Regions from separate parts of the Undibacterium sp. Ji50W genome, predicted to be linked through region 2. Evidence: riboswitches for the same ligand, from Rfam matches in the RefSeq annotation. Region 2 holds a riboswitch; the other holds the start of a gene.

Region 1 (3,418 bases), on a different contig from region 2:
TGGGTATTCAGGCCGGTACCAACGGCCGTGCCGCCGATGGCCAGTTCCTGCAAAGCCGGCAGACCGAGACTGATAGCCTGCTCTGCATGGACAAGTTGCGCCACCCAGCCAGAGACTTCCTGCCCCAGTGTCAGTGGTGTCGCATCCTGTAAATGGGTGCGGCCAATTTTAACGATGTCGGCAAATTCTGCCACCTTGGCGGTCAGCGAAGTGCGCAGTTGCTGCAGCGCTGGCAACAGTGACTGCGTTACCGTCAGGCAGGCTGCCACATACATGGCGGTGGGAAAGACGTCATTCGATGACTGCCCCATATTCACCTGATCATTCGGATGCACCAGGCGACTCATGCCACGGCTACCACCCAATAATTCAGAAGCGCGATTGGCCAGTACTTCATTCATGTTCATATTGCTTTGTGTGCCGGAACCGGTCTGCCACACCGACAGCGGGAAGGCATGCGGATGCGCGCCAGCCAGCACCTCGTCAGCAGCGCTGACGATGGCATCGGCGAATCTGGCATCCAGCAAACCAAGGTCACGGTTCACGATGGCACAACTGCGCTTCACACGTGCCAGCGCCAGCACCAGCGCATCCGGCATCTTTTCAGTAGAGATGGCAAAGTGATGTAGTGAACGCTGGGTTTGTGCGCCCCATAATGCTTTTGCAGGTACGGCGATTTCACCAAAGGTATCGCGTTCCATCCTGTTGTCGGTATTGTCTTGGCTATGCTGACTGGTCATTGCTGTTTTCCTGGTTGATGGCACGCTCGCCATATCTGGCATCTTTCACCGATCAGGTCAGGCGCGGCGGGCGTTGGGTAGACGGTACTTACTGCGTGTTGGCAAGCACCCATAGCTTTCATGATACGCAATCTGAATCAAACCTGCTTTTTACTCATTGGCAACTTTAAGCAAATTCACAAGGCCGTGGCATCGTTGAATTTTTTTCATGCATACCTACGTATTTACGTTTACGTAAACGTCAAGTCTTATGCTATTCTAAAAATAACAGGTGCACATCCCAATTTCTTGGGCTGTGTTAAACGGGAAAGTGGTCGTCCTGATCGCTGTCATTAACGAATGACAGTTGGTATCAAGACCTAAAAACGTGTTTACGATCTGTAGCGAGCGAGCGTCAGCGGGGTAAGGGTAACAAAAACGCCGCGCAAAAAGCGGAATGTACTTGTAGTACATGAGCATTTTGAGCAGCGCATGAATCCCGCATCAATACAAATTGCGCTCGCGCTTAAGATCGTAAGCAGGTTTCAAGCCCCTGCTGCCTCCGCAACGGTAAGCGAGTGCGGTTACATCAACCACGCCACTGGTCATGCATGACTGGGAAGGCGATGTAACAAGACTTGCAAGCCCGGATACCGGCCTGTTGATCGCTGAGAAAAACACTGCGGAAGGCTGTGTTTGAAACACTGCATGGGCACGTCATCATGGCGTGCGGGTGCGCGTGTATTCAACATTGCTCTTTACTGTTTTTTCCCAAGGTCTGGTCACGTACGGAAGGTGCGTGGCGGGTGTGCGTCCACACGGTGCATATCCATGGTCAGGATCGTTGCTACGGCAGGTTTCTGCATGTAGCGGCTATCCTGTTTTCAGGCATCAGTGCGGCAGTTGTTGCGGGCAAAGCCCGCCGTCTGTCCGTGCATAATCAGGAAGGTTCAGGAAAGCATCATGACTACTCTTACCCAGGTTCCCAAGGTCAAACTGCTGATCAATGGCGAACTGCTTGTATCCAAAACCACGCAGTGGCGCAATGTGATCAACCCCGCCACGCAACAGGTGCTGGCCCATGTTCCCTTCACCACACCGGATGAAATGCAGGCCGCAGTCGATGCTGCCAAGGCCGCTTTCAAGACCTGGCGCAAGACAGCGATAGGCACACGCGCCCGCATCTTTCTGAAATACCAGCAACTGATACGCGAAAACATGACCGAACTGGCTGCGCTGCTGACAGCCGAACAGGGCAAGACCCTGGCCGATGCCGAAGGCGATATCTTTCGCGGCCTGGAAGTGGTCGAGCATGCCGCCAATATCGGCAACCTGCAAATGGGCGAAATCGCCAATAACGTTGCCAGCGGTGTCGACACTTATACCCTGAACCAGCCGCTAGGCGTGTGCGCTGGCATCACCCCATTCAATTTCCCCGCCATGATACCGCTGTGGATGTTCCCGATGGCGATTGCCTGCGGCAATACCTTCATCCTGAAACCATCCGAGCAAGACCCCATGGTCACCATGCGCCTGGCTGAACTGGCGATGCAGGCAGGTGTGCCACCTGGCGTGCTGAATGTGGTGCATGGTGGTGAAGACATCGTCAATGCGATTTGCGATCATCCGGATATCAAGGCGGTGTCCTTTGTCGGCTCTACCCGCGTAGGCACGCATGTGTATCAGCGCGCCACCCTGGCGGGCAAGCGTGCGCAATGCATGATGGGTGCCAAGAACCATGCCATCGTCCTGCCCGATGCAAATAAAGAACAAACCCTGAACAACCTCGCCGGTGCTGCCTTTGGTGCGGCTGGCCAGCGTTGCATGGCACTGTCCGTCGTTATCCTGGTAGGTGAAGCCAATCAGTGGGTGCCAGACTTGCTGGACCGCGCCCGCAGCCTCAAAATCAATGCCGGTGCAGAAGCCAATACCGACATTGGTCCGGTCATTTCCTGTACCGCCAAGGAACGGGTAGAAAACCTGATCGCACAGGGCATTGCCGAAGGTGCTACCCTGGTACTGGATGGCCGTGCACCGCAAGTGCCGGGCTATGAACATGGCAACTTCGTTGGCCCTACCGTCTTCACCGGCGTCAAGCCCGGCATGCGCGTGTATGAAGAAGAAATCTTTGGCCCTGTGCTATGCATCATGCAGGCAGATACGCTGGCTGATGCCATCGCCATCATCAATGCCAACCCTAACGGCAATGGCACGGCACTGTTCACCCAGTCTGGTGCGGCGGCACGCACTTTTGAAGAAGATATTGATGTCGGCCAGATCGGTATCAATGTGCCTATTCCTGTGCCAGTGCCACTGTTTTCTTTCACCGGTTCGCGTGCATCCAAACTCGGTGACCTGGGGCCTTACGGCAAACAAGTTATACAGTTTTATACCCAGACCAAGACCATCACCGCACGCTGGTTTGATGACAGCGTCAGCGCTGGCAGGGTGAATACCACCATCTCGCTCAAGTAAGGAATCGCTATGGACTTCGAATTGACAGAAGACCAGCGCGCCTACCAGCAATCTGCCCGCAGTTTCGCCGCCCATGAAATGGCGGCGCAAGCCGCGCATTGGGATGCCACGTCCCACTTCCCGCTGGACGTCATCGCCCATGCCGGGGAACTGGGATTTTGCGGACTGTATGTGCCAGAAGAGCTGGGCGGGCTGGGCCTGACGCGGCTGGATGCCGCCATCAT
Region 2 (3,418 bases):
GGTTTTGCCGATGTCTGCGATGGTTTTGGTGGTGGCATGACGCCAGAGCGCGTGCTGGACATCATGAAGGATTCACGCGTGGGTGCCTATGGTGCCATTGGTATCCTGCTGATGCTGGCGCTGAAGCTGGCATTGCTGATCAGCCTGCCTGCGCAGGTGACAGTGCCCGCCTTGTTGCTGGCCCACCCCTTGTCGCGCCTGGCATCATGCAGCCTGATCTGGCGCATGGACTATGCGCGGCATGAAGGCAAGGCCAAGCCACTGGCGCAGGAAATGCGTTCTGATGAATTCCTGATCGCCTGCCTGACCGTATGCTTGCCTGCGGCCTTGTTGCTGGTCTACTTTCCATTCCAGCCCGCCTCATTGCTGACGGCACTTGTTTTGATCGTCTTGCTGACCTGGCGCATGGCGCGCATGTTCCAGCGTCGTATCAATGGCTTTACCGGTGATTGCCTGGGGGCCACGCAGCAGGTGGCAGAAGTCGGCATCTATCTGGGTTTGCTGGCTTTTCAGGTGCATTGACATGCGCCTGCATTTGCTGCGCCATACCAAACCACAGATTGCCGATGGTCTGTGCTATGGGCAGGCCGATGTGCCGGTGCTGGTTGCCGATTACCAGATACTCGCAGCGAAGATACGCCAGCAATTGGTTGCCGCTATCCCCGTATTTTCCAGCCCCTTGCAACGCTGTGCCTTGCTGGCGCAAGCCTTGCATGCGCAGCCACAACTCGACCCGCGTTTGATGGAAATGCATTTTGGTGCATGGGAACTATGCGCCTGGGATACCATTCCACGCGCCGAGATTGATGCATGGGCAGCAGCCCCGGCGACCTATCGCCCCGGTGCCGGTGAATCGGCGCTGGATGTGGCGCAGCGGGTGATTGCCTGGTTGGCTGATCTGCGTCAGATGCAATTGTCAGAAGCGCTGGTGGTGGCGCATGCCGGCATCATGCGCATGCTGTTGGTCTGGCAGGATGGCATGGCAGCAGATGAACTGGCGCAACTGGTTTGTGCACAAAACCTCAGCCTTAGCTTTGGTGAATATACGGAAATACTGGTATTTCGTAAATACTACAGATAGTATTTACGCAAGACCGACAGTGAAGCCGTCAGCGCACCAGGCATAGCCATTGCATGATAGAACTCAGAAAATCACCCCGTGTCACCGTCACCTGGCGCTCTGGTATCAAGATGCCGGATGGCAGATTGATCTTCACCCGGGTGATCAATATATCGGCAGAGGGTGTGCTTTTGCAGTCGCCTGAAAGCCTGCTTCCTCAGCGCAGCTATCCGATGATGATAGAAATCCCCGGTATTGTGCAAGAAGCCGAGATCTATAAGGTCAGTTGCAAGGGCACGGTCAGGCATGCCATTCTCAGCGGTGATAGTTACAACGTTGGCATGCTGTTATCAGAAATGTCTGAATTGCACGCGCAACTTGTTGTTGCCTGGATATCCAAAACGGCGCATCTGGCCTGAAATCGGATGTCTGGACAATGTTGGCAAAGCAAATCTGCTTTGTTTTCAATAAGTTAATAAACTGATCTGCCTCAGTTTTTAAACCCCCTGAACTTGCGGCTACCCCCGTCTGTCTATAGAATGGCGGGGTTTTGGTGCTTGCGGATATGTTCATATCTGCGGTTAAACGGGAAACACGACGCTTAGCTACGCTAGGCAAACGTGTGCTGCCCCCGCAACGGTGTACAAGTTGCTGCAAAAACTGAATGCTTGTTTCTTCACATTCAGATTTGTAGCCAGCCATTTTCCAATACCACTGTGCTATGTGCATGGGAAGGTCAGATGGTGATACTTGTCAGCCCGGATACCGGCCAGAATAAGTGAAGTAATACGGACGGGGAAATTTCGTGGAAATCAGGCGCAGAACGCTGCGTCCGCTTCCGAGAACCTGTTGTCGATCTGTAGCGAGCGAGCGTCAGCGGGGTAAGGGTAACAAAAGCGCAGCGCAAAAAGCGGAATGTACTTAAGTACATGAGCATTTTGAGCAGCGCATGAGCCCCGCGTAGATTACGATTGCGCTCGCGCAGTAAGATCGACAACAGGTTCTTAATCAGACCACTGGCGCTGACGATACCGATGTTCCTATTGCTTTTTCCATTGCAGCCTGCGGGGACGTCGGCTGCATGTTTTATTTTTCTGAAAATCATGACATCTGTATTCAAACCGCTCGCCCTCAGCCTGGCCTTGGCCGCTGCATTCCCGTCTTCTACCGTCTTTGCACAAACTGCTGCCGTTGGCGCTGCTTCCAGTGTGGTCATTACCGCTGGCCGTCAGGCGCAAGCCGCCAAAGATGTGCTGGCTGATAATGTCGTCATCACTGCGGAAGACATCGCCAAATCCGGCGCGGCTTCCATCGTTGACCTGTTGCAGCAACAGCGCGGCATAGAAATTACCCGCAATGGTGGTCCTGGTACGACATCCTCAGTCTTCATGCGCGGTGGTAGCAATGCACAAAACGTGGTGTTGATTGATGGCGTACGCATTGGTTCATCCACGACTGGTGGCGCTACCTGGTCTTCCATTCCTCTGTCACAGATAGACCGTATCGAAGTCGTGTATGGTCCTTTGTCCAGCCTGTATGGCGCGGATGCCATGGGCGGTGTGATACAGATATTTACTAAAAAAGGCACGGGCGAAATTACGCCTACCGTTTCGGCTGGTCTGGGTAGCTATGGCACACGTAAATTGCAGGCCGGTTTTTCTGGTTCTGTTGCCAGCAACCTCAGCCTTAGCATGAATGCCGGGCATGAAGAGAGTGAAGGTTTCTCTGCCAGCAAGCCAGGCGCAGGTGCTTTCACCTACAACGCTGACAAAGATGGCTACAAGATGGATAGTTTCAATGGCCGTCTGGTATGGGAAATCAGCAAGGGTTATGAACTGGGTGCCAGTGTTTTACACAGCAAAAATAATGCACAATATGATGCCGGTGCTGGTAGCGATGACCACAATATCGGGACACTGGAAACCATCGCCATCTTTGGTCGTGGCAAGTTGACAGATTACTGGTCTGCATCGCTGCAATATGCAGAAACGGCTGACAAGGGTTTCAGCACAGGCTTTGGCTCCAGCCAGATCGATACACGTCAGAACAGTATCAGCTTCCAGAATGATATCCGAATCGGTAAAGATGTATTACAACTGATTGCTGAAACGCGTGAGGAAAATGTTGATTCTGTTTCTTCAGGCTTGGTCACAGAGGGCATCAATGGCACGAAACGCACGACGAATTCTTTTGCCGCATCATATGTGTTCAAGCAAGATGCGCATCTGGCCAGCGCCAGCATCCGCAACGACCGCAGCTCGCAATATGGTTCCAATACCACGGGCAGCGTCGCTTACGGTTATCGTTTCACTGATGCGCTGCGCGTCAATGCCAGCTATGGCACCAGCTTCCGTGCAC

What was found. Region 2 has a riboswitch for cobalamin ahead of ACO0K9_RS22220 (TonB-dependent receptor domain-containing protein). Riboswitches for the same ligand answer to the same signal wherever they lie in the genome.
Region 1: linked by a shared signal. The riboswitch ahead of ACO0K9_RS06820 (CoA-acylating methylmalonate-semialdehyde dehydrogenase) and the one ahead of ACO0K9_RS22220 (TonB-dependent receptor domain-containing protein) in region 2 are both predicted to bind cobalamin.

Annotation. Positions count from the first base shown of each region.
Region 1 covers NZ_JBMPOX010000002.1:344,142-347,559, reverse strand. The annotation lists gene fumC (class II fumarate hydratase) at 1-740, opposite strand, end outside; cobalamin riboswitch at 1,186-1,395, shown strand; gene ACO0K9_RS06820 (CoA-acylating methylmalonate-semialdehyde dehydrogenase) at 1,683-3,194, shown strand; gene ACO0K9_RS06815 (acyl-CoA dehydrogenase family protein) at 3,204-3,418, shown strand, end outside.
Region 2 covers NZ_JBMPOX010000020.1:74,734-78,151, forward strand. The annotation lists gene ACO0K9_RS22205 (adenosylcobinamide-GDP ribazoletransferase) at 1-522, shown strand, start outside; gene ACO0K9_RS22210 (histidine phosphatase family protein) at 524-1,081, shown strand; gene ACO0K9_RS22215 (PilZ domain-containing protein) at 1,135-1,479, shown strand; cobalamin riboswitch at 1,595-1,848, shown strand; gene ACO0K9_RS22220 (TonB-dependent receptor domain-containing protein) at 2,164-3,418, shown strand, end outside.